One region of the Arthrobacter sp. Y3221087 genome, then DNA from elsewhere that is predicted to be linked to it. Evidence: riboswitches for the same ligand, from Rfam matches in the RefSeq annotation. Region 1 holds a riboswitch; each other region holds the start of a gene.
What was found. Region 1 has a riboswitch for S-adenosylmethionine ahead of AC5RUO_RS06430 (aminotransferase class V-fold PLP-dependent enzyme). Riboswitches for the same ligand answer to the same signal wherever they lie in the genome.
Positions count from the first base shown of each region.

Region 2: another riboswitch for S-adenosylmethionine. It lies ahead of AC5RUO_RS18385 (DUF1737 domain-containing protein); the one in region 1 lies ahead of AC5RUO_RS06430 (aminotransferase class V-fold PLP-dependent enzyme).
Region 3: another riboswitch for S-adenosylmethionine. It lies ahead of metX (homoserine O-acetyltransferase MetX); the one in region 1 lies ahead of AC5RUO_RS06430 (aminotransferase class V-fold PLP-dependent enzyme).

Region 1 is NZ_JBNHFE010000001.1:1,348,971-1,359,461, reverse strand. Features, by position in the region: gene AC5RUO_RS06480 (GDSL-type esterase/lipase family protein) at 1-469, shown strand, start outside; gene AC5RUO_RS06475 (DUF4097 family beta strand repeat-containing protein) at 550-1,377, shown strand; gene AC5RUO_RS06470 (PadR family transcriptional regulator) at 1,377-1,991, shown strand; gene AC5RUO_RS06465 (50S ribosomal protein bL37) at 2,110-2,184, shown strand; gene rsrA (mycothiol system anti-sigma-R factor) at 2,286-2,546, opposite strand; gene AC5RUO_RS06455 (sigma-70 family RNA polymerase sigma factor) at 2,543-3,307, opposite strand; gene AC5RUO_RS06450 (DoxX family protein) at 3,602-4,150, shown strand; gene aroA (3-phosphoshikimate 1-carboxyvinyltransferase) at 4,157-5,536, shown strand; gene rsgA (ribosome small subunit-dependent GTPase A) at 5,539-6,654, shown strand; gene hisN (histidinol-phosphatase) at 6,703-7,515, shown strand; SAM riboswitch class IV at 7,677-7,790, shown strand; gene AC5RUO_RS06430 (aminotransferase class V-fold PLP-dependent enzyme) at 7,829-9,247, shown strand; gene AC5RUO_RS06425 (class I SAM-dependent methyltransferase) at 9,311-10,069, shown strand; gene AC5RUO_RS06420 (metal-dependent transcriptional regulator) at 10,113-10,491, shown strand, end outside.
Region 2 is NZ_JBNHFE010000009.1:41,483-51,973, reverse strand. Features, by position in the region: gene AC5RUO_RS18410 (UDP-N-acetylglucosamine 1-carboxyvinyltransferase) at 33-1,556, shown strand; gene AC5RUO_RS18405 (glutamate--cysteine ligase 2) at 1,624-2,853, shown strand; gene AC5RUO_RS18400 (DUF1905 domain-containing protein) at 2,903-3,226, shown strand; gene AC5RUO_RS18395 (O-succinylhomoserine sulfhydrylase) at 3,223-4,431, opposite strand; gene AC5RUO_RS18390 (rhodanese-like domain-containing protein) at 4,432-4,842, opposite strand; gene AC5RUO_RS18385 (DUF1737 domain-containing protein) at 4,839-5,111, opposite strand; SAM riboswitch class IV at 5,125-5,239, opposite strand; gene opgC (OpgC domain-containing protein) at 5,475-7,949, shown strand; gene AC5RUO_RS18375 (hypothetical protein) at 8,056-8,310, opposite strand; gene AC5RUO_RS18370 (pyridoxamine 5'-phosphate oxidase family protein) at 8,543-9,010, opposite strand; gene AC5RUO_RS18365 (aminodeoxychorismate lyase) at 9,052-9,981, opposite strand; gene cls (cardiolipin synthase) at 10,114-10,491, shown strand, end outside.
Region 3 is NZ_JBNHFE010000002.1:285,406-295,896, forward strand. Features, by position in the region: gene AC5RUO_RS10935 (NAD(P)/FAD-dependent oxidoreductase) at 1-467, shown strand, start outside; gene hutI (imidazolonepropionase) at 479-1,690, shown strand; gene AC5RUO_RS10945 (DeoR/GlpR family DNA-binding transcription regulator) at 1,788-2,576, shown strand; gene AC5RUO_RS10950 (CPBP family intramembrane glutamic endopeptidase) at 2,661-3,440, shown strand; gene AC5RUO_RS10955 (HNH endonuclease signature motif containing protein) at 3,444-5,333, opposite strand; gene AC5RUO_RS10960 (VOC family protein) at 5,616-6,254, opposite strand; SAM riboswitch class IV at 6,416-6,532, shown strand; gene AC5RUO_RS10965 (bifunctional o-acetylhomoserine/o-acetylserine sulfhydrylase) at 6,575-7,900, shown strand; SAM riboswitch class IV at 8,022-8,138, shown strand; gene metX (homoserine O-acetyltransferase MetX) at 8,151-9,266, shown strand; gene AC5RUO_RS10975 (MFS transporter) at 9,466-10,491, shown strand, end outside.

The DNA of each region.
Region 1 (10,491 bases):
CTACGCCCTCCCCTGCCCGCAGGAAGGCACCGAGGGCCTGGCCGCCCGGTGGCTGGAGGAGGCCGGACGGAGGTTCAGCAGCCACACCGAGAACCGCCTGGTGATTGGCCTCTCCGGCCGCGACATCGAATTCGGCCTCTCCACCGCGCGCAGCAGGCTGAACCTGGCGAACATCCTGGACTCGGCCTCGCAGAACCGGATCGAAGTGTTCGTCGTGGGTCCGCCGCCCACCCTCGATCCTGCCCAGAACCGCCGGCTGGACGAGCTGAACACGGCATTCGCGGACGTCACCACGCGGCGCAAGCACCTCTACGTTGATACCTTCTCCCCGCTCCTGAACCACGAGCAGTGGCGGCAGGACCTGGCTGCCAACGCCGGAACGCCCGGCCAGGCAGGGTATGGCCTCATGGCGTGGCTGGTGTTGCACCGCGGCTGGTTCCAGTGGCTGGGAATGGACGCCCCCGCCTAGCAGTTCGCGATATATCTTGACGTGCTCCACAGCCAGAGGTAGCGTGATCTGTACACGATATATCGCCTTCGGAGGTTCCCATGTCTGAGCAGAACTGGTCCGTCAGCAGCCCGCAGACCATCGATGTGGACGGCGTGACGTCCCTGAAGCTGGGCATGGTCCAAGGCAGGTTCGATGTTGTGGTCCACCAGGAGCCCGTCACCCGGATCGAAATATCCGACGTCCACGGTGATCCAGTCGAGGTGTCCGTCAACCACGGCCGCCTTGAAGTGCGCCACCAGCTGCACGGCCCCCAGGGCTGGTTCAAGAATCTGATGGGAGCAGTCAGCCACAACAGCGAAAATTCCGCAGTGATCAGCATCGCCGTTCCCGGGAACGTGGAGGTCGAGGCCGGCATCGTCAGCGGCGACGGCCTGGTGTCCGGAGTATCCGGGCACACCCGGCTCAACACGGTATCCGGATCGGTCATGGCGGACGGCACAGTCGGGGAACTCCACGTCAACACCGTCAGCGGCGAAGTGACTGCCCGCCACCATACCGGCGTCCTGACCGCAAAGAGTGTTTCCGGCGAAGTGACGGCGTCCGGCCACTTCACGAACATTCGCGCCAACACCGTCAGCGGTGACCTGACCTTCGACCTGCACGGCTTCGCCAACGACTTCGTGGCCAACTCAGTCTCCGGCGACGTCACCATCCGGTTGCCCCACGACGTCGGTGTGGACATTGTTGCCAAGTCTGCCAGCGGCGCCGTGGTCATCGGCAACCGGCACTACACGTCCGTGGGCGGGAAGGTTGAGACCATTGCAGGACCGGACGAGCAGTTGATGCTGGTCCGGACAAACTCGGTTTCCGGGAAGACCTCCATCTTCCACAGCTCGAATGCCGGAAATGCGGAAACGGGGCACTGATGCCCCCGGTATTCGCGCACGGTGCACTGCGCCTCTACCTGCTTGCACTCCTCGAATCCGGCCCTAAACACGGCTACGAACTCATCAAGGCCCTGAAGGACCGGTTTGGCGGGACGTATTCCCCCAGTGCCGGCACCATCTATCCCCGTTTGGGAAAGCTGGAGGAAGAGGGCCTGGTGGCCACGGAATCGGCCGGCCGCCGCACCAACTACCACATCACCGCTGCAGGACTCGCGGAGCTGAACCGGCGGAGGGACGAGCTGGCCGGGGTGGAGAACGACATCTCGGCCTCAGTGCGGAGGCTGGCCGACGGCCTGCGGGAGGACATCCGCAGCAACATGCGCGGCCTCAGGGCGGACCTGGCGGCCACGGCCGAGGCGGCCCGCACAGCCGCCCACGCAACGGACTTCCGGGTTCCCGGCGGCAGGGTGCCGCCGGAAGGATCACGGTCCCTGAAGGAGGCCGAGCTGATGCTCCAGGAGTTCCGGGACGATCTCCGCACCGAACTCCGGCTGCACGCCCGGAGCCAGCCCCTGGGCCCTGTCACCCTGGAGACCATGCGCACAGTGCTGGAGCAGGCCCGCATCGCCGTCCGGAACTCGCTGAAGCCGTAGGCGCCGGCAGGCAGCGCCGAATCGCAGGTCATGCGGGCGCTCCCGGTTCGCGGGCGCACTGATGTTGTGGGAGACTTGAGGGCAGCTCTTTTGAGTACCGACAGTAAGGAGGCCAGCTATGAGCAAGCGTGCACGCAAGCGTCGTGACCGTAAGCGTGGCGGCGCGAACCACGGGAAGCGCCCCAACACCTAGGCAAATGCCAGGGACTACGGTTCAAGCAAAGGACCCCGGAAGCCAATCGGCTTCCGGGGTCCTTTGTTTCTACTGCAGCTGTCCGGGCGTGCGTATGGGCCCTATGCCTCCACCGTGCGGATGGAGTGGATCCGGTCCAGGATGGCGTTCTTCAGGTTGTCCGGTGCAGCTTCGGTGCAGGAGCGTTTGACCATGTTCCGGATGACGCACTCGAGGTCGTACTGCTCCGTGCACTCCGGGCAGTCATCCAGGTGGTTCTTGATCTCCGTGATGTCTTCACGGGTCAACGCACCATCGAGGTATTCGTAGATGCGTTGCATCCGGGTGTCGTCGCAATCGCCCAATCCCTGGCAGTCGCTCATTTCCTGCTCTCCTGTTGTGTGCTTGCAGCCGTGTCCTGTGCATCCGCGGCCGATTTGAATCCGCGCTCGGCGGCGTATTCCGCCAGCATGTCCCGCAACATTCGCCGGCCGCGGTGGAGCCGGGACATCACCGTGCCGATGGGCGTGTTCATGATGTCTGAGATTTCCTTGTACGCGAAGCCTTCGACGTCCGCGAAGTACACCGCAAGGCGGAATTCTTCCGGAATGTCCTGGAGCGCGCGCTTGACGTCGGAATCCGGGAGGTGGTCCAGCGCCTCTGCCTCAGCGGAACGGAGCCCGCTGGAGGTGTGTGATTCGGCCCGCGCCAACTGCCAGTCCTCGATCGTGTCCGAATTGGACTGGAGCGGTTCGCGCTGCCGCTTGCGGTACAGGTTGATGTACGTATTGGTCAGGATGCGGTACAACCACGCCTTGAGGTTGGTTCCCGGCTTGTACTGATGGAATGCCGAAAAGGCCTTCGTATAGGCCTCCTGGACGAGGTCTTCGGCATCCGAGGGATTCCGGGCCATCCGCATCGCCGCCGAATACAGCTGGTCCACGTACTGCATGGCATCACGCTCGAAGCGGACGCGCCGCTGTTCAGGGGTTTCCGTCGAGACGTCCACCAGCGTTTCCGTGGTGTCGGCCCCTGGTTCGGGGGCACCAGCCGATGCGGAGACGGGCGCCGCACCGGGCGTGCCCTTCACGTCGCTGTTCGAAGCCTCATACATGGCCGAGACGGCCGGATCCAGGGTGCTCATTGCCTTCAAGTCTACTGTCAGGCTCCGCGCGCGCGGCGAGCCATACCCGGAGGCATCCTCATCCACCAGGCCAACAGCCAACGGGCCCACTGCTTCCACTCCGTCCAACACCTGCCTCAAGGCCCAGCTCCGCTCTGTATGTCGTGGAACATCAATTTCATGATTCGAATAGCGGCCGCCCTTGCCGACCCGCCTTTGCCATAACCCCCGGTCGCAGGCAAATATTCCCCAAAAGTGCAAGACTAGAACGGACTCCCCGCCGAAGACGCGGTTCGTCCATCCAGGAGGAAATCCATGCCCTTTGTACGCACGCTCGCCCGCCCCATGCTGGCCTCCAGCTTTGTCCTTGCCGGAGTGGATAAGCTCAAGAACACCGACGACACGGCGCAGCAGCTCTCCCCCCTGCTCCGCAAGGCTGCGGCGTCCCTGCCGTTCCAGGCGGACGAGAAAATGCTGGCCCGTGTGATCGGCGGGACCCAGGTGGGCGCCGGCGTACTCTTCGGGCTGGGCAAGTTCTCCAGGCTCTCGGCCACCCTGCTCACCGTCATCTCCCTGCTGAATACCTTCGTGGAGTGGCGCAGCGCGGACATCAGCAGCAAGGAGGGCCGCGAAACGCGCCGCAACCAGCTGCTGAAGAACCTGTCCCTAAGCGGCGGGGCACTGCTCGCCTCCGTGGACACGGCCGGCAAGCCGGGCCTGGCCTGGCGCGCCGAGCACCTGGCGGCCGATGCCCGCAAGGGTGCCTCGCACCTCGCCTCGGACGCCCGGAGGACCACCAACAAGAAGCTGGCCAAGGCGGACAAAGCCGTCCGGCGCGCCGTTGAACAGGCCACGGGGGCATAAGCACGAATGACCGCTGCAGCCGCCACCCGGGACGATTCCGGAGCTCCTGTCCCCCACTGGCCCGCACCGTTCGCTTCGCGGCCCGTTAACGCCACTCTCACGGTTCCCGGTTCGAAGTCCCTGACCAACAGGTACCTCGTCCTCGCCGCGCTGGCCGACGGACCGTCACGCCTGCGTGCACCCCTGCACTCCCGCGACTCCGCCCTGATGGTCGAGGCGCTCCGCCAGCTCGGTGCCACCATCACGGAAGTGCCGGGCGATGGCGCGTTCGGGCCGGACCTCGAAGTGGTCCCGCTGGGGCAGGATGCGGCGCAGCCGCTCACCAGGATTGACTGCGGCCTCGCCGGCACGGTCATGCGTTTCGTTCCGCCGCTCGCGGCGCTGCGCAACGGTGCCAGCGTGTTCGACGGCGACCCGCACGCTCGCAAGCGTCCGATGGGGACCATTATCGAGGCGCTGAGGGCGCTGGGGGTTGCGGTATCCGCTGAGGATGGGGGCACGCCGTCGTCGCTTCCGTTCGTGGTGGAAGGCAGCGGGGAGGTCCGCGGCGGGCACCTGGTGATCGATGCCAGCGCGTCCTCCCAGTTCGTCTCCGCGCTGCTGCTGGTGGGGGCGCGGTTCACCGAGGGCCTGCATCTTGAGCACGTGGGCAAACCAGTGCCCAGCCTGGACCACATCAACATGACAGTTGCGGTCCTCCGCGGCGCCGGGGTCCAGGTGGATGACTCGGTGCCCAACCACTGGGTTGTCTCACCTGGCCCCATCCGCGCTTTCGACCAGCGGATCGAGCAGGACCTGTCCAACGCCGGCCCCTTCCTCGCGGCGGCGCTGGCTTCAGGCGGGACCGTCCGGATTCCCGGCTGGCCGGAGCAGACGCAGCAGGTGGGTGACCTGTGGCGCAGCATCCTCACCGAGATGGGCGCGACAGTGACACTTGAGGACGGCGTCCTCACGGTCACGGGCGGCCCCGAAATCAAGGGTGCCCACTTCGCCGACACCAGCGAACTGGCACCTACGGTAGCGGCCCTGTGCGCCCTTGCGTCGGGGCCGTCCCGGCTCACCGGGATAGCCCACCTGCGCGGGCATGAAACGGACCGGCTCGCCGCGCTGGTTACGGAAATAAACCGCCTGGGCGGCGACGCCGAGGAAACCAGCGACGGCCTAGTGATCCGCCCTGCCCCGCTGCACGCCGGCGTCGTGCATAGCTACGCCGACCACCGCATGGCCACTGCAGGGGCAATCCTGGGCCTCGCGGTGGAAGGAGTGCAGGTGGAGGACATCGCCACCACGGCAAAGACCATGCCCGACTTTCCCCGGCTCTGGGCGGACATGCTCGCCCAGGGCGGTGCCCCGCAGCAGGAGGCCCGCACCGGGGCGGAAGGTTAGCGGTGGCAAGGCGTACTGATTCCTGGGACGAATCGGATGTCCGGATCCGGCCCAACAAGAAGGGGTCCAGGCCCCGCACCAAGGACCGCCCCAGCCACGACGACGCCGTGACCGGGCGGATCATCACCGTTGACCGGGGGCGGTACACCGCCGTGGTGGGCGAGGACTCCGCTGACGAGCGTACAGTTATCGCCGCCCGGGCCCGCGAACTCCGCCGCTCCCCCGTTGTGGCGGGCGACTTCGTTTCCCTCGTGGGGGACGTTTCCGGCGACCCTCATACCCTGGCCCGGCTGGTCAGGATCCAGGACCGGAAGACGCTCCTGCGGCGCAGCGCTGACGATACTGACCCAGTGGAGCGGGCCGTGGTGGCCAACGCCGACCAGCTGGTGATCGTGGTGGCCGCCGCCAACCCGGAACCCCGCACAGGCTTCATCGACCGCGCGCTCGTCGCGGCCTACGACGCCGGCATCGACCCGATCCTGCTGGTCACCAAGGCGGACGTCAAGGATCCGGCGGAGCTCCTGTCCAACTACACTCACCTCGACCTTCCCGTGATCATCAGCCGGACCGCCGATCTTGCGGCGTCCGGCATCGATGCCCGCTCGGACGACGGCCTGTCCGCCCGGCTGGACAGCGCCGCTGTTGCCGCGCTGCGGTCCTACCTGGACGGCAAGGTCACCGTCATGCTGGGACACTCCGGCGTCGGCAAGTCAACAATGGTCAACGCGCTCACGGGAGCCGAACGTGCCACCGGCGGCGTCAACGCGGTCACCGGCAGGGGCCGGCACACGTCATCGTCAGCACTGGCCCTGCGGCTGGTTGACGCACCGCCGGGCAGCTGGATCATCGACACCCCCGGCATCCGCTCCTTTGGCCTGGCGCATGTGGACCCGGACCGGATCCTGCGGTCCTTCCCGGACCTCTCCCCCGGCACCGACGCCTGCGAACGCGGCTGCAAGCACACGGCAACTGCCGTTAACTGCGGCCTGGATGCTTGGGTGGCGGAAGGTCACGCGGGCCCGACCGGAGAGGCTCGGCTGGCGTCCTTGCGCCGGTTGCTCGGAGCGGATCCACGGGAGGAAGCTCAGGAGGCAAAGGAGCTCGGCAGCGTCAACTGACAAAGCCGATCTCCCAGCAGAACAGCCTGCAGACGGTAGTTTGGAACCATGATCCAACCCGCTTCGAGCTACAACGATGACCTGCGCCTGGCCCATGTCCTGGCCGACTCCGTGGACGACCAGACCATGAGCCGCTTCAAGGCACTGGACCTCCATGTGGAGACCAAGCCCGACCTGACGCCGGTCACCGACGCGGACAAGGCCGCCGAGGAAGCCATCCGCGGCCAGCTCTCCCGCTCCCGCCCGCGGGACGCAGTGCTCGGTGAGGAGTTCGGCAGTACCGGCCACGGTTCGCGCCGCTGGATCATCGACCCCATCGACGGAACCAAGAACTTCGTCCGTGGCGTCCCCGTGTGGGCCACCCTGATCGCCCTCGTGGACGAGGGCGAGCCGGTTGTCGGCGTCGTGAGCGCCCCCGCCCTGGGCAAGCGCTGGTGGGCCGCCAAGGGCATGGGCGCCTACATGGGGCGTTCGCTTGCCGCAGCCACCCGGCTCCGGGTCTCCAACGTTTCCAGCCTGTCCGACGCCTCGCTGTCCTATTCAAGCCTCTCCGGGTGGAAGGAACGGGGAAACCTGGACGAGTTCCTGGGCCTTACCGAATCGGTATGGCGGACCCGCGCCTACGGTGATTTCTGGTCCTACTGCATGGTGGCCGAGGGCTCGGTGGACATCGCGTGCGAGCCGGAACTGAACCTTTACGACATGGCGGCCCTGGTGCCGATCGTAGTGGAGGCCGGCGGACGCTTCACCTCTTTGGAGGGTGAGGACGGCCCGTTCGGCGGTAACGCCCTGGCCACCAATTCGATCCTGCACTCCGAAGTGCTGCAGCGGCTGAACCCGGGCCTGGACGACCTACTCTGAAGCCCCCTGCAACCGAACAAAAGACGGCGGATACCTCCAGAAGGAGGTGTCCGCCGTCGTCTTCTTCGCCGAAAAGCCTGTTTTCCATTCCCACGTAACAAAGGCCTTAACAATTGCGCCGGCTTCAATCCTGGCCGCCCCATGTTCTACGCTCTTAACCAGGTCACGAGTGCCAGCGCAAAACCCCGGTTTGCTGGCCGGCAACCCTCCATTCGCGGTGGGGTGCCCCGGGTGACGACCAGGCCGGTCCGGAGCGGATGCGGCAAGCGCGGATTCCCTTGCTAGCGGAGTCCTGTTTTGAAGTGAGGTCTCTGTGACAACAGCCACCGTCTCCCCCAACGCCGCCATCACCGCTGATTCCGTGTTTGACGAACGCCAGTCACTGGCCGGCCGGCCGCTCGCCGCCGTCACCGGCGCGGAAATCCAGGCACCGCTGATTTCCGGCGGCCACATCCGCTACGCCAACCTTGACTATGGCGCCTCCGCCCCCGCCCTCTCGGTGGTGTCCGCCTACCTCAACGAGATCCTGCCTTTCTATGCGAGTGTCCACCGCGGTGCCGGCTACGCGTCCCAAATCAGCACCTCGGTCTACGAAAACGCCCGCAGCATCGTCCGCGACTTTGTGGGCGGCCGCCCGAACGACTCCGTCATCTTCACGCGGAACACCACGGACTCGCTCAACCTGCTGGCCGGCTGCCTGCCCCTCAACGACGGCCAGTCCGCCGGCGACGTCCTGTACCTGGACATTGAGCACCACGCCAACCTGCTGCCGTGGCAGGGCGTTCCCCACCGCAGCATTGTTGCCGCCGACACCATCGCGGGAACCATCGACGCCGTCCGCGCCGAGCTGGAACAGGGCGGCGTCAGCCTGCTGGCCATCACCGGCGCCTCCAACGTCACCGGCGAAATCCTCCCGGTCCGCGCCCTTGCCGCCCTGGCCCACCAGCACGGGGCCCGCATTGTGGTGGACGCGGCCCAGCTGGCGCCGCACCGCCGCATCAACATCAGCGCGGACGACGTCGATTACGTCGCCTTCTCCGGCCACAAGCTGTACGCGCCCTTCGGCGCAGGCGTCCTGGTGGGTCGGCCGGACTGGCTCGACGCCGGAACCCCGCACCTCGCCGGCGGCGGCGCGGTCAAGGAGGCCAGGCTCGACGGCGTCAGCTGGGCCTCCGGCCCGGCCCGGCACGAGGGCGGCTCCCCCAACGTCCTGGGTGCCGCCACCCTGGCCAAGGCCACCCAGGTCATCGCGGGCCTGGACCAGGAACGCTGGCACGCCCACGAATCCGCCATCCGTTCCTTCCTGGTGGAGGGCCTCCAGGAGATCGACGGCGTCACGGTGCACCAGATCTTCAAGGACACCAACCCGGACACCGATACCATCGGCGTGGTCAACTTCTCGGTTGAGGGCTACGACGCCGGCCTCGTGGCTGCTTACCTGTCGGCCGAGCACGGCGTGGGCCTGCGTGACGGACGCTTCTGCGCACATCCCCTGCTGAAGCGGCTGGGCCTGCCTTCGGGTTCGCTCCGCGCCAGCTTCGGCGTCGGTTCCCGGCTGGAGGATGCCCAGCGGCTCCTGGCCGGCATCGCCAAGCTGCGCCGCGACGGGCTCGGCTGGGACTACGTGGTGGACGCAGGGCGGTGGGTTCCCGCCAATGACACCCGCACCTACCCGCACTGGGCCCCGAACACGCCGGGCACCGCCGGCGCTGCTCCCTGCACCGACGACTGACCCATCCGGCAGATGCGGTAAATTCGGAAGGTACCGCAGGGCATTGACTGAAGGAGGCCGCACGTGGTTCGGGGTGGCCCAAAGCTGGATCACGGGCGGCGCCGGGAGCTGGGCAAGAGCTTCCAGCAGGGCGGCAGGCACTACCAGCGGGTCCGGCCCGGTTATCCCGCTGACTCTGCCGATTGGCTCATCCCCGCGGGCGCCAGGGATGCGCTTGACGCCGGGGCAGGGACCGGCAAGTTTACTGAACTCCTGTTGGAACGCGGACTGGCCGTCACCGCCGTCGACCCCTCCGCCGACATGCTGGACCAGCTGAAGGCACACTATCCCGGCGCCACCGCGGTCCTGGGAACCGCTGAGGCCACCGCCCTGCCGTCGTCCGCCTTCGACGTCGTCACCGTTGCCCAGGCCTGGCACTGGTGCGATCCCCTCGCCGCGAGCACCGAACTGGCACGCGTCCTGCGTCCGCACGGCACACTCGGGCTTGTCTGGAACCAACTGGACACCACCGTCCCCTGGGTGCACCGGCTCTCACGGATCATGCACGCCGGGGACGTCTACAAGCCCGGCCACCGGCCGGTGATGGGCCCGGAATTCGGCAAGCTGGAAAGCCACGTGACGCACTGGCAGGACACCGTCAGCACCGAGGACCTGATCGATCTGACCAAATCGCGCAGCTATTACCTCCGGGCAGGTGATGCCACCCGGGCCAAGGTCCTCGCCAACCTTGACTGGTACCTGCATGAGCACCTGGGACATGCCCCGGACGAGGACATCGGGCTGCCGTACCTGACGTTGTCGTGGCGGGCCGTCAAAGTATGAGCGGTCCCGCCGCGCTCCCTGGCCACCCGGTAGGCTTGGTTCTGTGAAGACCAGCGCGCCCTCCTCCTCCATCGAGGACTACGTCAAGGTCATCTACTCTTTCACCGAATGGCAGGACAAGCCCATCACGTCCTCGCAGCTGGCCCAAAGGCTGGGCGTGGCCAATTCGTCGGTGTCGGAAATGGTCCGCAAGCTCAAGGACCAGGGCCTTGTTGACCACAAGCCGTACAGCGCCATTACCCTTACGGACGCGGGACTGCGGCTTGCCTTGTCCATGGTGCGGCGCCACCGGCTGATCGAAACCTACCTGGTCCAGCAGCTTGGATACAGCTGGGATGAGGTCCACGACGAGGCCGAACTGCTCGAGCACGCAGTGTCAGACACTTTCATTGAGCGCGTCGCCGCGAAGCTCGGCGATCCCA
Region 2 (10,491 bases), on a different contig from region 1:
GCCGAATAACTCATTTATGATATATTTCTGGCATGACGCAGGAAACCACTGAGCACGTTGCCGCCATGCTGAGGGATGCCCGGACCGAGAAGGGCTGGACCCAGGGCCAGCTGGCTGCCGAGCTGGGAACCAGCCAGAGCGCAGTGGCCCGGATGGAGCAGGGAAAGCAAAACCTGAGCCTGAAGATGATCCAGCGCCTGGAAAGCATCTTCGACCGGAGCATCGTCAACGTGGGCAAGCCGCAGATGACGCACCTGCGCGTGGAGGGCGGGCGGACCCTCTCCGGCGCCGTCGACGTCAACAGCAGCAAGAACGCCGGCGTCGCCCTGCTCTGCGCCAGCCTGATCAACCGCGGCACCACCGTGCTCCGCCGCCTGGCCCGGATTGAGGAAGTCAACCGGATCGTGGAGGTCCTAACCAGCATCGGTGTGGAGTGCACGTGGCTGAACGATACCGACCTGCGGCTCCGCCGGCCGGCCGTCCTGGACCTTGAGGCCATGGACGTGGATGCCGCGCGCCGGACCCGCAGCGTCATCATGCTGCTGGGTCCGCTGCTGGATGAGACGGAGGAATACCGGCTTCCGTATGCCGGGGGTTGCGATCTGGGGACCCGCACGGTTGAGCCGCACATGCAGGCCCTGCGCCAGTTCGGGCTTTCGGTGGAGGCCACGGCGGGCTTCTACGCCATCCAGGCGCCGCCGGCGGATGCCCAGGACCGTTCCTTCGTCCTCACCGAGCGCGGCGATACCGTCACCGAAAATGCCATCATGGCCGCCGCGCACCGCGAGGGAACCACGGTCATCCGCAACGCCAGCCCCAACTACATGGTCCAGGACCTCTGCTTCTACCTGCAGATGCTTGGCGTGACCATCGACGGCGTGGGAACCACTACCCTCAGCATCACGGGCAAGCCCGTTATCAATGCGGACATCGAGTACTTCCCCTCGGAGGACCCCATTGAGGCCATGAGCCTCATCACCGCCGGCATCGTCACAAATTCCGAGGTCACAGTCCGCCGCGTGCCCATCGAGTTCATGGAGATTGAGCTTGCCACGCTGGGCCAGATGGGGCAGCAACTGGAAATTTCAGGCGAGTACATGGCGCGCAACGGCCGGACCCGCCTGGTGGACGTCACCACCAAGCCGTCGGAGCTGCATGCACCCGAAGACAAAATCCACCCCATGCCGTTCCCCGGCCTCAACATCGACAATCTGCCGTTCTTCGCCGTGATAGCAGCCAATGCGACAGGCCAGACCATGATCCACGACTGGGTCTACGAAAACCGTGCCATCTACCTGACGGAGCTGAACCGGCTGGGGGCCCAGGTGCAGCTGTTGGATCCGCACCGCATCTATGTCAACGGGCCCACCAAGTGGCGCGCGGCCGAAGTCGGGTGCCCGCCGGCACTGCGGCCGGCAGCGTGCCTGCTGCTGGCCATGCTCGCGGCCCGCGGGGTGTCCGAACTGCGGAACATCTACGTCATCGAGCGCGGGTATGAGGACCTGGCGGAGCGGCTGAACACCATCGGCGCCAAGGTGGAGTACTTCCAGGATTGAGCATTAATGCTTCGTCATGAACGGCAGGGCCGCTTCAAATACGTTCCCGCTGCCGCAGAATGTCAATATGCGTACATTCGGCGTGGAGGAAGAGCTGCTGATTGTTGATCCGGAGACCGGGGAGCCGCTGGCGCTGGCCGACGCGCTTCTGTCCGGCCGCCGGGTGGCTGCCGACGATTCCGCCCAGGATCCGCGTGCGCTTGAGACCGAGGACAAAACGGTCTATGACGACGACGAGACGGGCCTGAGTGCCGAACTGAAGCTTGAGCAGATTGAGACCCAGACCCGGCCCTGCCTTGACTCCGGAAGCCTGTTGGACCAGATCAGGGCCGGACGGTTGCTCGCAGACCAGGCCGCGAAGAAACACAACGCCCGCGTCGCCGCGCTGGCCACCTCGCCGCTGGGCCTGAACAGCCACACCACTCCTGATCCGCGCTACGCCAGGATGCTGGAACGCTTCGGGCTGACCGCCCAGGAGCAGCTGACGTGCGGCTTCCATGTCCACACCTTTGTGGAATCACCCGAAGAAGGCGTGGCGGTGCTTGACCGCATCCGCGACAAACTGGCCGTGCTGACGGCGCTCAGCGCCAACTCGCCGTTCTGGAACGGGCTGGAGACCGGTTTTGAAAGCTACCGGACCCAGGCGTGGAACCGCTGGCCGACGGCGGGGCCGGCGGGCATCTACGGCACCTACGCCGCCTACCGCCGGCTGGTCACCAGGCTGCTGGACACGGGCGTGATGCTGGACGAAGGGATGATCTATTTCGACGCCCGGCTGTCCCGCAACCATCCCACCGTGGAGGTGCGGGTGGCCGACGTCTGCCTGCGGGCCGAGGATGCGGCCCTCCTCGCGGTCCTGGTCCGTGCCCTAGTGGAGACCGCCGGCCGGGAGTGGCGGGAAGGCGTGGAACCTGTACCGGTCCCGACTGTCCTGCTGAGGATGGCTTCCTGGCAGGCCAGCAGCGGGGGCCTCGGTGGGGAGCTGCTGGACTTTGGAAGCTTCCGGCCGGCCCCCGCGCCCGAGGTAGTGCGCTCCCTGGTGGAGTACCTCGCGCCGGTGCTGGAGGAACAGGGTGAGCTCGACCTGGCGCGGCAAGGCGTGGAAGCGATCATCGCCCGCGGCACAGGGGCAGCCGAGCAGCGCCGGGTCCGTGACCGGTTGCTGTCTGGGCCATCGACCAAGGACATGGGCTTCGGCGCCGTGGTGCGGCATGCGGTGAACGTCACCATGCGCGGCGACTTGGACCTCTCGGAAGTCGATGCCGTTCCAGACCTGCTGCGGGTGCGGCAGGCCTAGCCCGTTGGTAACCGTGGCGCTAAGGAAGGCCACGTGCCATACTCGGCGCGTGGCGCCGTCGTACTCTTTTCATGCCGAGCTTTGGCTCTATCCCGGCGAAGCCGGCTGGCACTTCCTCACCCTGCCGCCGGAGGTGGCGGACGACATTGCAGAGCAAAGTGAGGCGAGCAACAAGGCCTTCGGCTCGGTCAAGGTCGCGGTGGAAATTAGCGGCCACCGCTGGCTGACGTCCATCTTTCCGGACAGCAAAATGGGCTCGTACCTGCTTCCCGTCAAGAAAGCTGTACGGGAAAAGGCGCGCATCAAGGCGGGCGATAGCGTGGACGTCCGGCTGGAGCTCCAGCCGGACAATGCCTCGCCGGGAGAAAGCTAGATCTGCTTCAGGGCCTGTTCGAGGTCGCGGATCAGGTCGTCGGCGTCCTCGAGCCCAACGGACAGGCGCACCACGCCGTCGCTGAGGCCGATGGCAGCCCGTCCCTCCGGCCCCATCGCACGGTGCGTGGTGGTGGCGGGGTGCGTGATCAGGGATTTCGAATCGCCCAGGTTGTTGGAGATATCGATGATCCGCAGCCCGTCCAGCAGCGCGAAAGCGGCTTCCTTGCCCGAGCGGCCGCCGGACGGAGCGAGCTCCAGGGTGAGCACCGTGCCGCCGGCGCGCATCTGCCTGGCGGCAAGTTCGTACTGCGGGTGCGACTTCAGCAGCGGGTACTTCACCCAGCTCACGGCAGGCTGCTGCTCCAGCCATTCGGCGAGCCGGAGGGCGGTGGCGGAGGAGTGGTTGACACGCAGCGCCATGGTCTCCAGGCCCTTGGTCAACACCCACGCGTTGAACGGCGACAGCGACGGGCCGGTGTGGCGCATCAGCTGCTTGACCGGACCCTCGATGTACTCCTTGGTGCCCAGGATGGCACCGCCCATCACCCGGCCCTGGCCGTCAATGTGCTTGGTGCCGGAGTAGACGATGACGTCCGCGCCCAGCTGGCCGCAGCGTTGGAGCAGGGGAGTGGCAAAGACGTTGTCGACGACGACGGTGGCCCCGGCAGCGTGCGCGAGTTCGCTGACCGCGGCGATGTCCACGATCTCCTGCATCGGGTTGGACGGGGACTCGAAGAAGACGGCGGTGGTGGGCTGGGACAGGGCGGCGCGCCACTGCTCCAGGTCCGGACCGTCCACAAAGACGGTCTCCACGCCCCACCGCGGCAGGATTTCATTGAGGATGACGAAGCAGGAACCAAAGAGCGAACGGGCGGCCACCACGCGGTCCCCGGCAGCGAGCAGGGCGCCCAGGGCGGTGAAGACTGCGGACATGCCGGACGCGGTGGCAAAGCACGCCTCCGTTCCTTCGAGCAGCCGGAGCCGCTCCTGGAAGGTCGCCACGGAGGGGTTGCCGTACCGGGAGTAGACGAAGCGCTCATCCTCGCCGGTGAAGGCGCGTTCCGCAGCAGCGGCGGATTCGTAGACGAAACCCGAGTTCAGGAATACCGCTTCGGACGTTTCCTGGAAGTTGGTGCGGTCCAGCCCGCCGCGGACGGCCTGGGTGTCGGGGCTCCAGCCGGCGGCGTCGTTATTGAAGGTCACTTAGTTCTTTCCCAGGTTGGTCGGCAGGCCGCGGTTCTTCCAGCCATTGACGGTCCGTTCGCCGTAGCGGTCCGGGTCGCCTTCGAACCCCTCCAGGACGTTGTAGGAGGTGAAGCCGGCCTGCGTCGCGGCGATGGCGGCGGAGATGGAGCGCTGGCCGGAGCGGCAGATGAACACCAGCTCCGTGTTGGAATCCTCCGGCGCCTGCTGGCTCAGGTCCTTCAGGAAATCCGGGTTGGGAATGCCGCCGGGGAATGTCCACTGGATGAACAGTGGATCGTTGTCCGTGGCCTTGGTGTCCGGAATGCCGATGTGCGCCCATTCGCCCTCGGTGCGCACGTCCACCAGGATGGCGCCCTGCTCAAGCTTGGCCCAGGCTTCCTCCGGCGTCAGGTCTCCTGCGTAGCTCATGCGTGGCCCTCGCCGTCGAACTCGAGGTCCTCGTTGGCTGCTTCCAGGTCGTCAACAGCGGTGGCGACGGCGGCGTCCGCCGATGCGATGGCGGCCGGCAGGACCACGGCCTGGGCCACGATGACGCTGGTGCCGTTGAAGGCTGCCGCCGGGCTTCCGTGCAGGACGTAGCCTTCGGCGAGTGCGGTTGAGATCCGCTCACAGAATTCACGGTTGTCCGGGCCGCTGATGAGGCGGTAGGACAACTTTTCTTCGGGGGCGTCGGACACGACGGATCTCCTTCTCTCACGCTTGCAGCTCGAATCGGTCGATATGCCGAGTATTCACCTGAGGCACCCCGCCGCGGAAGGAGGGTTGCCGACCGGCCAGTCAGGGCTTGGCGCCGGTACTCATTACTCCCCAAAAACGTAACATCTGGCACCGGCTGCCGCATCGCCGTCGTCGTCATGTTGCGTAACTGAAGCGGAAACGCTGCCGAAGGCGGCGGCGCGGTGCCGTCACCGGTGAACGGCCGACGGCGGTATCACCGCAGGCGGGCGGGCCTTTCTTTCCCATCCCGGCGGGACGGCCCGATACAGTTCTTGGGGGCAGCGCCCCGCCATGAAAGATCAGCACTGGGGGTCCCCTTGAACATGCGAACAGCCGTGCCCTGCCGCCGCACCCGTCCGGCCCTGGCCCGCCGTCTTCGCGTGGCCTGGGCGTTCCTTGCCGTGCTTGCTGTTGCCTGTGTGGCTGCGGTCCTGCCGGCGGGGGCGGCCCGGGCAGCCGAACCCGCACCGGATGCGGGCAAGCCGCTGCTCGGCGTCGTCCTGGAATGGGGCGAGGACACCGCTGCAGGGTTTGCCGAGCGGCTGGGAGCGTCACCGGCTGTCTATGGACACGACATCGCTTTTCCCTACCGCTCCTCCGAGCAGAACGACATCAGGGGATTCCTTGAACAGTCCTCGCTCCAGGGCGCCCACGCCATGCTCACGGTCAAGCCCACGGTGCCGCTGGACCAGATAGACGCCACGGTTGCCGAGTCATTCGCCGGTGAAATCAGACGGCTTACCGCGCAGTTCCAGGGGGAGGTGCTGGTGCGGTTTGCCCCGGACATGAACGCCTCCTGGGTGGAGTGGGGCCAGCAGCCCGCCGAATACCGGAAGGCGTTCCAGGCTGTCTCCGCGGCATTTGAGGATTCCGACGACGGCCGGACGGTTATGGTCTGGGAGCCGTACCTGGGCAAGGACTACCCCTTTGACCGGAACCGGAACGCGCCGGCCCGCGGAAGCGACGGTTTCGCCTTGCTCGATACCAACGGCGACGGTGCCTGGGACGGGTCTGACAGCGCCTACGAACCGTACTATCCCGGTGATGATGCCGTGGACTGGGTTGGCCTGACGGCTTTCCATGACGACACCGCCGGTGGCGCCGCAGTCAATACCGTTCCGCGCGCCGGTGAGCTGGAGGACATGCTGACGGCCTCGGGCGGCGAAAACTTCTACGCCACCTATGCCGAGGAGCGGGCCAAGCCGTTCCTGCTGCAGACCGCCGCCTTCTACAGCCCCGCGTCCGGCGGCGCGTCCGAGGCTGAGATCAAGACCGGCTGGTGGGACCAGGTGGTGGGCACTGCCACGTCGGCAGAGTTTGGCAGGACGGCCGCGGTGGTCTGGGACGAGCGCACCAGCACCAGGGACACCGGCGTGGCCAGCATCGACTGGCTCCTGACCGGCAGCCCGGAGATCGCCCGGGCGGCGCTGGACCGGCTGGAGGCCTCGCCCTTGGTGACCGGTCCCGTCACGGAAGTGTCCACCGGCGGCAGCGACTATGTCCGGGCCAACACGCTGGCCGGGGCTGCCGCCTGGACAGTAGGGGCCGCGCTCGTCATCCTCCTGGTGGCCCTCTGGCAGATTCCGCGGCGCGTTCACGCCGCAACAGCTTGGGGTTACACGGACCCGTCCGGCAGGGATTCGCGCGTGGACCTGCTGCGCGGACTGGCCATCGTGTTTGTCGTGGTCAACCACCTGGGCATGACGTCCCTGTTCCAGCTCCTGACCCAGGAGGCGGTGGGCTTCGTTTCGGGTGCCGAACTGTTTGTCCTCTTCTCCGGTCTGGTGGTGGGGATGGTCTACGGGCCCCGGGTGAAAGACGATTTTGGAACCGTCGTGGACCTGACGTCCCGACGCGCCGGCAAGCTCTACCTGACTGCACTGATAGTCCTCGTGGGCGTCTTCCTGGCTTCCCTGCTGCCGGTTTTCCGTATCGACGCGTTAACCACCTTCGTGGACCAGGGGACCGGCGGGGCAGGGCACGACGGCGCCGGCCGGACCTACGACCTGTATGCAGGAATGGAGCAACTCTTCCAGTTCCCGGTGCCGGCCCAGGTTCTCCCCGCCATCCTGCTGCTGCAGTTCGGTCCGTGGCAGTTCAACGTGATGGGGCTGTACGTGGTGCTGCTGCTGGCCAGCCCCTTTATTCTTGCTGCCCTCAACCGGGGCAAGGCCGTGTGGGTGCTGGCCGGCACCCTGGCGGTCTACGCCGTCGGCGCCGCCACGCGCTTCCGGCTCCTGCCGTCGCAGTTCGAGGACTCGTTCCCGCTGCTCGTGTGGCAGGTGCTGTTCGTGCTCGGCCTGGTGGCCGGATTCCACCGGCGCAGTATTGTCGCCTGGCTTTCGGCGCGGACATGGGTGGTGGCCGCCTGCACGGCGCTTGCCTTCCTGCTGGCTTTCCTGTCCTGGGGGAACCCCTATCTTGCCAACGGCTTCGACGTCCGGCTGGCCATCGTCCCGGACACCCTGTACCGGACGGTCTACGACGCCCTCTTTGCACGGACCTACCTGGCACCCGGCCGGCTCCTCAACGTCCTGGTCCTGGTGGTCGCTGCCTACGCATTCCTCACCGCGTACTGGAAGCCGGTGCAGCGGGCTGTGGGCTGGTTCCTGATTCCGCTGGGCCGCGCGACGCTGTACGTGTTCATCATGCACGTGGTGCTGATTGCCGTGGTGGCGAACATCCCGGCCCTGCAGCAGGAGAACGTCCTGCTGAACACGGCTGCCTACGCCGCGGTGCTGGGGCTGCTGTGGGTAATGGTCCGGACGAAGTTCCTTTTCCGGATCATTCCTACTTAGGAGCCGGCACCGGGCACCGGCGGCTGTTCGCGACATAAAAAAGCGGCGGGAACCGCGGGCCCTTGCCCTTGGTTCACGCCGCCGTTGTGTCCTGGGCCTGGTTGTCCTAGACCAGGCCCGGGTAACTGGCCATGATGTAGTCGGTGGCCGCGGGGCCCTTCATTTGGAGGCCGGTGCGGTCTGGGCTGATCCTGTCGCGCATGGCAGCCCAGAAGCTGTCCTCCGGACTGAGTGCCTGCTGATTGATGAAGCACCAGCTGGTGTAAAGCCCGTACAGGCGGTCACGGTCCAGGCTGTGTTCGGAGGTTTGGTCGAGGTAGGTAGCTTCACGGAGAAAGATGTCGAACTGCGAATGTGCCATGACGGCTTCCCTTCGCTAAGTGCGGTGGCGCTGCCGTTCGGCTACAGCAACAGACCTCACATGCCGTGCACGGGGCAATGGAGTGGAACTGGGTCCTTCAAGAAAGGAGGACCCACGCGGGATGGAAGCCCATCTACAGTGTAGACTCTACGCGTAGACTACACATCCGGCAAGCGTCTTGATTATCTCGCCGGAACACCGCTTTCAATGCCGCCTGGCCTAGCGAACCGGACTATTCGAACGAGGCCCGCCGCCGGTCCTGCAGTCGGGTGTTCCAGATGTCCGGACGGGCCACCCTGAAGCGGCGGCCGGTCAGGGCCCGCGGGGAGATCCGGATGTAGTGGCTCTTCTCTCCGGGCTGCCAAGGCTCCAGCCCTAACGCGTCCACGGCGTCCTTTTCCGCCTGGTCTTCCATGATTTCGGTGTCCCCGCGCAGCACCACGCTCCAGGCTTCCTCCGTGTGCGGTTCGTAGCCGTCGATTTCCAGGGCGGCCGGGCGCTCCTGGACGGCCCCCCACAATTTGGTCACCCCGGAAGTGCGGAAAGCGATGCTGCGCCGGTGAACCACGTAGTTGATTGGGAAGATCTCCGGATGGCCGTCCACCACCAGGGCAAGGCGGCCCAGCGTGTCATCGGCCAGGAGTTCCCAGCACTCGTCGAAGGTCAGGTTGTCATCTGGCTGCGGCGCGCGTGAATCCATGAACCACACCCTACGGGCCGGCCGGCCGGGGGAACGGCACTTTACTGAATGCCGGCGAAAAGTTCACTCAGCTCAGCGGTCAGCTCCTTCTGGAGCGACGGCGTTCCGATCTCCTGCCCGTCAATCCGGTTGACGGGCGCGAGCAGGCGCACACTGGAGATCAGCCACACGGCGTCGGCGTCCAGCAGGTCCTGCGGCACCAGCGGCCCGTACCCCAGTTCCCAGCCTGCTTCCCTGGCGGCCGTGAACAGCGCTCCCTGGGAGGTCCCGGCCAGGATTCCGCTGTCCAGCTGCGGTGTGACGAGGCGCTTGACTGTTGTGCCGTCGTCGGACTTGTCCACGTGGGCAAGGAGCACCGTGGACGTGGGACCCTCCAGGACCCGGCCATCGGAGGAGATGAAAATGACGTCGTCGGCGCCCTGCTTGTGGGCGTGGCGGAGCGCCGCCATGTTGACGGCGTAGGAGAGGGTCTTGGCGCCGAGGAGCAGCCACGGGGCGCGCTCTGCGGCATCACTGTCATAGCCGCGGTCAAGGAGGATGACATCGATTCCGGTCTCACGCTGGCGGCGGGCGGCCGCTCCCACTGGGGAAACCTGGACCCACGCGGTGGGGGCAGCGGCGCCCTCAGCCCCGCGGGTCACCACCAGCTTGACCACCAGTTCATCATCCCCGTCCGAAACAGGAGGGTGCTGGGAACGGTGTTCGGCAATGGCGGCGGCAATGGCGCGGCGCCACTGGTCCTGCCCGGGGATCGCGAGGTCCAAGGCTTCCCCGGAACCGTCCAGGCGGTCCAGGTGCGCCTGGATTTTCCGGACGTTGCCGCCGACGGCGAGCATGGTCTCGAACGCCCCGTCACCGCGGGTGGCACCCTGGTCCGTGACCAGCAGCTGCGGCTGGGACGCGTCGGCCAGCCGGCCGTCCGGGGAAGCAGGATCAAGGAAAACAAGAACCACGGAAGCAGGTGACGTCATGGCTCCAGCTTAGTGCGGCGCCGCGCCGATAAGCTGGGCTGAGTGCCCCGGCCGGAATCCGTCCGCCGGGAGCCCGTGAGCCCGGGGGTTTTTCCGTTGTTGTGGCCATTTTCGCTTGCCGGCACCGCACCGATGTGGGTGGTGGTGGTGCTCGGCGTCGCCGACCTGGTCATCAGGGTGCTCGCCGTTGGGATCATCCCGGGAAACCGGAGGCCCACCACTGCGATGGCGTGGCTGCTGGGCATCTTCTTTGTCCCGTTTGTGGGCATCATCCTGTTCCTGCTGTTCGGCAACTTCCAGTTGTCAAAACGCCGCCGGGAGCAGCAGCAGGAGGTCAATGAGAGGGTACGTGCCGGTATCTCGTCCCTTGCCGACGTCGAAAGCCATTACCCGGGCCCGGAATGGGTCACCTCCGCCGCGGAACTCAACCGCCGCCTGGGATCCCTGCCCATGGTGGACGGCAACTTGGTTGACCTCATCCCCGGATACCCGGACTCCATCCTCAACATG
Region 3 (10,491 bases), on a different contig from region 1:
CCGCGGCGATTGCCGCCGTCGAACGTCCCCTGCCTGAGGGGAGCCCCATGGTGGCAGCAGCGGACAACACGTTCTACTTCCGGCGGGAGGGGAACGACGTCCTGATCTCGCCGTCGGAGGCGGTGCCCAGCGGGCCCGAGGATGCCCGGCCCAGGCCGGGCGACGTCGAACGCCTGGTGGATCTGCTGAACACCGTGACAACCCTCGGGATCATGGGGGTGCGCAGGGCCTGGACCGGGCTCCGCACGGAAGCGGCCGACGGGGTTCCGGTCGCGGGCTTCGACGCCGAGGCGCCGGGCTTCTACTGGCTCGCCGGACAGGGCGGCTACGGGTTCCAAACCTCCTCGGCCATGGCCGAACTCGCGGCGGAGCAGATCCTTGCCGGCCAGGACGGGACCGATGGGACAGTTCCGGTATCCCGGACAGCGCAGGCGCTGGCAGCCACGCGCTGGTCCATCCGGCGCTGAACAATGGTTGCATGAGCACCCTGATCACCAATATTGCCGAACTGATGACCCAGGACCTGGAACACCGGGTCCTGAAGGACGCGGCGGTAGTGATCGAGGGGGAGCGCATCGCCTGGATCGGGGCGGCCGCCGACGCGCCTGCAGCCGACGACGCCGTTGACGCCGGCGGGCGGGCCGTCCTTCCCGGCTGGGTGGATTCGCACACCCACCTGCTGTTTGCCGGTGACCGGACGGCTGAGTTCGAGGCGCGCATGGCGGGGGAGCAGTACGCTGCCGGCGGCATCGCCGTCACCATGAACGCCACCCGCGCCACGTCGGACTTCGACCTCACCCGCCTGGCAATGGGCAGGGTGGCGGAAGCTGTCTCCCAAGGGACCACCTACCTCGAGACGAAGACGGGCTACGGGCTGGACGTGGAGCATGAGGCCCGCAGCGCACGGATTGCCTCCACGGCTGCGGACCAGGTGACCTACCTCGGCGCCCACCTGGTTCCCGCCGGCCAGGATCCGGAGGCCTACACGGACCTGGTGTGCGGCCCCATGCTGGCTGCCGTCCGCCCTTTTGTACAGTGGGCGGACGTGTTCTGCGAGGAGGGAGCCTTCACGGCGGAACAGTCCCGCAGGGTACTGCTGGCCTGCCGGGACGCCGGCCTGGGGCTGCGCGTGCACGGGAACCAGCTCGGGGAGGGCCCCGGGGTCCAGCTGGCCGTGGAGCTCGGGGCAGCCAGTGTGGACCATGTGAACTACCTTTCCGCCGGGGACGTCGAGGCCCTGGCCGGAACCTGGTCCGGCTGGGACGCAGCCCGTGGAACCGGGGAACGGGGCACGGTGGCCACCTGCCTGCCTGCCTGCGACCTTTCCACCCGCCAGCCGCTGGCTCCGGCGCGCGCACTGCTGGATGCAGGCGTCCAGGTGGCGCTCGCCTCCAACTGCAACCCGGGCACGTCCTACACAAGTTCCATGGCGTTCTGCGTTTCCACGGCTGTCCTGCAGATGCACCTCAGCGTGCACGAGGCGGTACGGGCGGCCACCTACGGCGGCGCGCTCGCGTTGCACAAGGATACCGGCCACGATTCCGACGGCGAACGCGCGGTGGGTTCCATCGACGTCGGCCACCGTGCGGACCTGCACGTGCTCAACGCGCCCTCGGCCACGCACCTCGCCTACCGTCCCGGCATGCCGCTGACGTACGCTGTCTGGCGGGCCGGAGTCCGGGAACGGTAGGCCGCTAAGGGCCTAGTGACGTTAGATGATCATTTCACGTCTGTTATGATCAGAAAACGTCACCCGAAGTGGTGGCTGTTGTATTGAGAGGCCCTGCATGACCCGCACCGACCGACTGACCGCCATTCTCGACCTGCTGGCCAAGACCGGGCAGGTGGAAGTCGACGAGATCGTCAGCACGCTCGGGGTATCGCCGGCAACGGCACGGCGGGACCTGGACAGCCTGGCCAAGCGCCGGCTCCTCACCCGTACCCGCGGCGGAGCTACCACCGGTGCCCTGGCCTACGACCTTCCAGGCCGCTACAACCGCGACGACCACGCCGAGGCCAAGGAACAGATCGCACAGGCCGCCTCGGCCCTGATCCGTCCCGGTGCAGTGATTGGGCTCTGCGGCGGCACCACCAGCACGGCCCTCGCCCAGATTCTCGCCACCCGCGAGGACCTGAATGCCCCGTCCAACCAGCCCACCCTGACAGTGGTTACCAACGCCATCAACATCGCGGGCCAGTTGGCCGTGCGGCCCAACATCAAGGTGATGGTCACCGGCGGCATCCTCAATCCGCGGTCCTACGAACTGGTGGGGCCGTACACGGACATCATCATGCAGAAGGTTGTACTGGACATTGCCTTCATCGGCGTCAACGGCATCGATCCGGAAGTGGGTCCCACCAATACCGGTGAGGGCGAGGCCTCGGTCAACGCCCTGCTGGCCAGCAGGGCACGGGTGTCCTACGTCATCGCCGACTCCTCCAAGGTGGGGGTGCGTGCCTTTGCCACCATGGACGGCTACCACTTCACCCGGCTGATTACGGATGCGGGCATCTCCCCGAAGGACAAGGCTGCTTTTGAAGCCAAGGGCACGGAAGTCATCGTGGCACCTGCCTAACCGCCTGGCCTGGGCGTGCCGGGCAGCGGCGGTCGGGGTTCAGGCAATCAGCCACGATCCAGAAACTGCAGGCAAGATGGGTACATGCTGGTTCCCTCCCGCCGTCGTCTGAAGCTCGAAGTCTGGATTGTCCTGGGCCTCTCCCTTGGCCAGTCCGCCGTGTACTCCGTGGTGCAGCTGCTGGACAAGATGACCCGGGCTCCGCTGGCCGAGGGAACTTCGACACTCAACCGCTCCCAAAGCACCCGCGAGTATTTCGACCTGACGTACCAGCTGCTGGACATCATCTTCGCCCTGGTGCCGGTGCTGCTGGTGATCTACTTCCTGACGGACCAGCGGCAGGCGGCAACGGCCGACGGCGGCAATCCTGGCTCTGCGTTCCGGAAGCTGGGCTTCGATTTCGTCCGGCCTGGCAAGGACCTGCTGCAGGGGTTGGGGCTCGCGGCCCTGATAGGGCTTCCCTCCCTGGGCCTTTACGCCGCGGGCAGGACGCTGGGCATCACTACTGCCATCATCCCCAGCGCGCTGGACGCCTACTGGTGGACCGTGCCGGTCCTGATTCTGTCCGCCCTCCGGCATGCGGTGGTGGAGGAGGTCATCGTGGTGGGGTACCTGATGAACCGTTTCGGCAAGTTCGGCTGGAGTATCCCGCTGTCGATCGCGGCGAGTTCGTTCCTCCGCGGCACCTATCACCTGTACCAGGGATTCGGTCCCTTTATTGGCAATGTGGTGATGGGCATCGTCTTTGCCTGGCTGTACACCCGGACCAAGCGGGTTATGCCCCTTGTCATTGCCCACGCGCTTCTGGACATCGTGGCATTTGTCGGATTCAGCCTCTTCGGCAGGGCCGTGGGGCTGGGGTAACAGCTACGTGTGGAGCAGGGCCGGGTTGCTCAGTGCCCAATAGCTCAGGGCCGGGTCGCTGAGGGCCTGGTCGCCGAGGGCCAAATCGCTGACGGACAGGTCCTTTTGTGGGTCGGGTGGCAGGACGACGGGCATGGCGTAGAAGTCGTCCCACACGGGGTCGTAGGGTGCGATGTCGTCAGCGTCGATGAGGTTGTCGTTCACCGGTTCTTCACATGGTGGTTCGGCGCAGGGCGGTGCTGATTCCAGCCATTCCAGGAGGAACAGTGTGTCCGGCCAGATGGGTGGCTCCAAGTCGGGTTGTTCGCTGGGGTAGTGTCGGCCGGTGGGTGAGGTCCAGCCGGGTGGTGTGTTCCGGGTTGCTTCGGTGGGTTCCCAGCCGGTGTTGTGTTTGAGCCGGTGGTGCTTTGGGCAGAGTTGTGCCAGGTTGCTGAGCCCGGTGGTGCCACCGTGCTCCCACGCTTGGAGGTGGTCTGCTTCGTTGTCGAGCGAATGGTTGTTACAGCCGGGGAAGGTGCATTTGCCGTCGCGGAGGCGGAGGGCCTGCCGCATGGCTCTGGTGAGCCGGTAGCTGGTGCGGCCGATTTCCAAGGGTGTTCCGTCGGCGGGGTCGACGAGGACACGGTAGAACGAGTCGGCTCCGTCGGCGACGAGTTTGCGGGCCATCGACGCCGGGATCGGGCCGTACCCGTCCAGGCTGGCCGGTTCATCTGTCACGCCGAAGAGCGCCAACGCCGGGACAGTGACAAGCACATCCGCCCGCGGTGCCGGAACCTTTCCGACGGCCGGGTTGAGGTCAAACGTGCTGGTGCTGGTGACTTCGTCATCGGCATCGGGCATCAGACAGTCCCCGGAGTGTACGGCAGCGTCGTCCGGGATGCCGAGGTCGGCGGCGGGCTCGTCGGACCCGAGAAGTGTGGCAAGCCCAATGAGATTGTTCGGGATCAGCTCACCGGTCCCACCAGGCTCAGAGGGACTTGCTCCTTCCCCACCCCCGGCCGGGATGGTCCTGCCGCGCCCGCTGCCGGCGACGGCGTCTGTGGTGGTAGTTATGGCGTGGGCGGGGGCGAGGAGGCGCCGGGCGAACTCGTCGGCCTTGATTTGGGGCAGGGTCCGGGTTTCGTTGGGTCCTTGGAGGCCGCGGGCGGTGACGGTGTTTTTGTTCCAGATTGCAGTCGCGGAGCCGGCGGGGAGGTAGGCGGAGATCCAGGCCCTGCCGTCACGGTCCCGGTGGAACTCGACCCGCCGGTCGGCCACGGATTTGGCGTGGCGTTTTTCGATGGAGTCGGGGTGGTGGCGTTCGCGCCAGGCGCGGACCCTGGCGCGGAGCCGGGACGGTACGAGGGCGGTGGCGGGGCAGCCCCGGGCCGGGTTGGGTGCGTCCGGGTCCAGGAAGTGGTCCGCGAGGGCCACGGCGGCGGTATGGTGCAGGGCCTCTGTTTCGTCAGCGATGATCTTGGCGCCCTGCCAGAACAACGCCCCCGAAGACAGATTCCCGTAGACGGAGGGGAGGGAGCAGACCCGCCGGGCCTGGGTGATGAACGCCCCTGCGGCCCCGGCGCTGATGGTCAGGATCCCGGCGATCTCTTCCACCGCTGATATTTCCGCGTAGGTGCGGTCGTGCGCGGAGGCGTCGGGTGGGGTCATTGCCTGCTGCAGGTCGAGGGACTGGGCGGCGTCGCGGGCCTTGAGGGCGGCGACCTGCGCCTCAAGCTTTGCTATCAAAGCCAGGCGGTCCAGCCGGATCTCGTAGGCACGTTGGAGTACATCCGTGCCCGTGCCGGAGTTCTCGGGATCTTGCAGACGGGCGTCAAGGAGGAACAGCGCGTTGATGGCAGCCGTCGTGGCATAAACACTCTCCATCGGTGCTGCTACGACCGCGCCATTTCCCATACAAGAATCATCACCGGAGGCACCGACATTCCGGCCGGGCGTTGCGACAGGAGCGGCGGAAGTCCGGGCGGTGACAGAAGGCAGCACTGCTCCCGCTAAGTCTCCATCCGTGCCCGTTCTGAATCCCATAGGAACATCATCGGGGGAGGCGCCGACATTTTGACCGGTTGCTCCGAGAGATCCAAGCCCTGAAAAAGACCCGCGGCTAAGCAACTTCGGCCGCCATCGGGAGGTGACGCCGTTGTCACATCCTGATGGCGGCCGAAGTCTGTCAAAGGAAGGTCAGATGGTGACCGCTCCGTTTTGGGTTTCGAAGGTGACTGAGAGGATGCCGGGCGTACCATGCGGGGCGACCCACTCAACTGCAACATCCTCCAGCGGCTTTTCCACCGGTTCGCCCAGCCATTCGGTGACCCGGGAGGCCGAGCCTGCGATGGTCAGGCAGCTCATCTTGATGTTGCTCTCGTAGGCGTTGGACGGGTGGAGCGACGGATCGCCCTCCCACTTCAGCATGTAGGGCACCTGGGGATCGGCGATGAGGCCCAGGATTCCAATCTGCTTCCACACCAGCTCGCGGCCGTCGGGAAACTTGCGGTTGCCGTTGACGGCAGCCCGTCCCAGGCGTGCCTCGAACGGAGCAAGGTCGTCAACTTCGACACACCAGCCCATCCAGCCGCCGCCGGCCGCGGAGCGGGCCCGGACGGCCTGTCCGAAGGGAGCCTTGTCCGACGCAGGGTGGTCCAGGACCTCCACGACCTCAAGGTATTTGTGTCCCGCGAGCGGGATGATCATATTCCGGGTACCGAACCGCGGGTGTACCCCGCCCTTCACTGCCTCAACGCCGAGGGCAGAAGAAATACGTTCGGTGGTGGCCGCGAGGCCATCGTGTTCACAGGCGTAAGAGACGTGATCCATGCGCATGCCATCATCTTGGCACTTTGTGATCGGGCTCTCAGCTAAGGATACCCTTACTGGGATTTTCCGATTTCAGCACCCTCGAAACCTGCTCCATGGTAGGAACACGGGACCATGTTCGTCACAATGCTGTTCGCCCGGCCCGCCACATTCCTACACTGGGCTCAGGTCATGAGTGCCAGCAACAGCCCCGGCTCGCTGGCCGGCAACCCTCCATCCGCGGCGGGGTGCCCCGGGTGAGGACCTGGCCGTCCGGCAATAAGGCCGGGTGGCAAGCGCGGCCCGTGGTGCTTCCAGCATGCCGGGCCCAATCAAAGGAGCCTTGAATGTCCAACGGATGGTCCTTCGAAACCCGCCAGATCCACGCCGGCCAGGAACCGGATGCTGCCACCGGCGCCCGCGCCCTGCCCATCTACCAGACCACCTCCTTCGTCTTTCCCAGCGCCGAGAGCGCTGCCAACCGCTTCGCCCTCGCCGAGCTCGCCCCGATCTACACGCGCATCGGCAACCCCACCCAGGATGCCGTTGAGCAGAGGATTGCGAGCCTTGAAGGAGGCCTGGCCGCGCTCCTCCTCAGCTCGGGGCAGGCGGCAGAAACATTCGCCGTCCTGAACATCGCCGAGGCCGGCGACCACATCGTGGCCAGCCCCAGCCTCTACGGCGGCACCTACAACCTGTTCGCCCACACCCTGAAGAAGTTCGGCATCTCGGTGACCTTCGTGGCGGACCCGGACAACCTGGACCACTGGCGCGAGGCGGTCCAGCCCAACACCAAGCTCTTCTTTGCCGAAGTGGTGTCCAACCCGCGGCAGGACGTGCTGGACATCGAGGGCGTCTCCCGCACCGCCCACGAGGCCGGCGTGCCCCTGATCGTGGACAACACGCTGTCCACGCCATACCTGATCCGGCCGCTGGAATGGGGCGCGGACATCGTGGTCCACTCGGCCACCAAGTACCTGGGCGGCCACGGCGCCGCGATCGCCGGCGTCATCGTCGATTCAGGCAAGTTCGACTTCAGCAAGGACCCCGACCGCTTCCCCGGCTTCAACACCCCGGACCCGACCTACAACGGGCTGGTATACGGCCGCGACCTGGGCGAGGGCGGGGCGCTGGGGGCCAACCTGTCCTACATCCTCAAGGCCCGGGTCCAGCTCCTGCGGGACCTCGGTTCCGCCGTTTCGCCTTTCAACGCCTTCCTGATTTCGCAGGGCCTGGAGACCCTGAGCCTGCGCGTGGAGCGCCATGTGGCCAACGCCGGGCAGGTGGCGCGGTGGCTGGAAGCAAGGGACGACGTCGAATCCGTCGCCTACGCCGGGCTGCCTTCCAGCCCCTGGTACGAGCGCGGCCGCAAGTACGGGCCCAGGGGCACCGGCGCCATTGTCGCCTTCAACCTGGCCGGCGGTGCCGAGGCGGGCAAGCGCTTCGTGGACGCACTGGAGCTGCACTCGCACGTGGCCAACATCGGGGACGTCCGCTCGCTGGTCATCCACCCGGCGTCGACCACCCACAGCCAGCTGTCACCGGAGCAGCAGGCGGCGGCCGGCGTCGCCCCGGGACTGGTCCGCCTGTCAGTGGGCCTGGAGCATATCGACGATATCCTCGCCGACCTTGAAGCCGGGTTCCGTGCCGCCAAGGAGGCGCAGGGCGCCTGAGCGGACGGTCCGGGGAGCAGGGCCCGACGGCGGGTGGCGGGCCCGCGTGCGCAAAGCCGGGGAAGTCACAACCAGTCACACTCTTGGCCCGGGCCGGGTGGTGTTTCGTACACTCGAACCAGGTCATGAGTGCCAGTGACAGCCCCGGCTTGCTGGCCGGCAACCCTCCTTCCGCGGTGGGGTGCCCCGGGTGAAGACCTGGCCTGCCGGTCATTCCGCCGGTGGGCAAGCGCGTAGAAGAGGTCTTGCCATGACGGTTACCGTCACCCCTACCACCGTTCCCGAGCACGGAATTGTCCGCTACGCCTCCATCGGGGGCCTGGAACTGGAAGCCGGCGGCTACCTGCCGGACGTCACGCTCGCCTACGAAACGTGGGGCACGCTCAACGCGGACGGCAGCAATGCCATCCTCATCGAGCACGCCCTGACCGGCAGCACCCATGTCACCCGCGGCGACAGCGACGAACCCGGCTGGTGGGAACAGCTTGCCGGCCCCGGTGCCCCCGTGGACACGGACCGGTTCTTCGTGGTGTCCATCAACATTGTGGGCGGCTGCTACGGGTCCACCGGGCCGTCGTCGCCCGCCCCGGACGGGACACCCTGGGGTTCCCGCTTCCCCCTGGTGACATTGCGGGACAGCACCGTGGCCGAAGCCCGGCTGGCAGACCAGCTCGGCATCGGCAGTTGGTACGCAGTCCTAGGGGGTTCCCTGGGCGGTGCCCGCGCCTTGGAATGGGCCATCACCTACCCGGAGCGGGTGCAGCGCTGCGCCGTGATTTCCGTGGGCGCCGCCAGCACGGCAGAGCAAATCGCGTTTGCCCAGGCACAGACCCTTGCCATTCGCCAGGACCCCAACTTCAACGGCGGCGACTACTACGGCGGCCCGTTCCCCGAGGAAGGCCTGGCCTTGGCGCGGCGCATCGCGCACATCACCTACCGCTCCGCCGCCGAGCTGGAGGGCAGGTTCGGCCGGGAGCCCCAGGCCCCGGAATCACCGCTGCAGGCTGACTGCCTGTCGGGCCGCGGCCGCTACCAGGTGGAGAGCTACCTGGACCACCAGGGCAACAAGCTGGTCCAGCGCTTCGACGCCAACAGCTACATCGCCATCACCGAGGCGCTGATGAGCCACGATGTCTGCAGGGAACGCGGAACGCTGGCCGAAGCGCTGGCCCGTTCCGAAGCCCGGTTCTTCATTGCTGCAGTCGATTCGGACCGGCTCTACTTCCCGTCCCAGTCGCGGGAGCTGGCGCGCGCACTGCCCGGGGACGTGGACGTGCATCTGATCCAAGCGCCGATCGGCCACGACGGCTTCCTGACGGAAATCGGGCAGCTCGGGGACCAGCTCCGCGAGCACCTCCTGCCTTGAACCCCTGCCGAGCCCGGGGTTCCCACCGGGCCGCAGTGCTGGATGTGCATTTTTGCAGATGCTTCCTGCAGTATTCGGCGTTGAGCTCAGCGCGTCACCAGACAATACTCGTGTGAACCTGCAGTTTTGTGGTGCTCACCACAAAACCGCTGTCCGATCCCCATTGTGGTGTCGACGGAGACGCCAAAGGAGTTCACTCATGAGTACGGAACACTCCGCCACACGGCGGCTCGAGGAAACCGATGTTAAGGCCTCAGGGCTGAAGAAAGTCGTCACGGCCTCGATGGCCGGCACGGTGGTCGAATGGTACGAGTTCTTCCTCTACGCATCTGCCGCCACACTGGTGTTCGGCAAAACGTTCTTCCCCAACTCAGGCACGGAACTGGACGGCATCATTGCCGCATTCGTCACCTACGCCGTAGGCTTCGTGGCCCGCCCCATCGGCGGCATCGTCTTTGGCCATTTCGGTGACAAGTTCGGCCGCAAGCAGCTCCTGCAGCTGAGCATCATCCTGGTGGGTGTGGCCACCTTCCTCATGGGCTGCCTGCCCACCTTCGCCCAGATCGGCTACTGGGCTCCCGCCCTCCTGGTGTTCCTGCGCTTCGTGCAGGGCTTCGCTGTCGGCGGTGAGTGGGGCGGCGCCGTGCTGCTGGTGGCAGAGCACAGCCCCAACCAGTCCCGCGGGTTCTGGTCCAGCTGGCCGCAGTCTGCTGTTCCAATGGGCAACCTGCTGGCCACGGGCGTACTGTTCACCCTGTCCTCGACACTGTCCCAGGAAGCCTTCCTCGGCTGGGGCTGGCGCGTGGCGTTCTGGCTGTCCGCCGTCATCGTCATCATCGGCTACTACATCCGCACCAAGGTCCAGGACGCTCCGATCTTCATCGAAGCCCGGAAGGAAGTCACCGCGGAAAAGAAGGGCTACGGTGTTGCCGAAGTCTTCCGCCGCTACCCCCGCGGCGTCTTCACCGCCATGGGGCTCCGGTTCGCCGAAAACATCCTCTACTACCTGGTGGTCACGTTCTCCATCACGTACCTGAAGGTGGTTGTCCAGACGGACACTTCACGGATCCTGCTCCTGCTGCTGGTGGCGCACTTCATCCACTTCTGCGCCGTCCCGCTGGTCGGCAAGCTCTCCGACGCCTTCGGGCGGCGGCCCGTCTACATGGCGGGCGCCATCCTCGGCGGAACCTGGGGCTTCTTCGCCTTCCCCATGATGGACACAGCC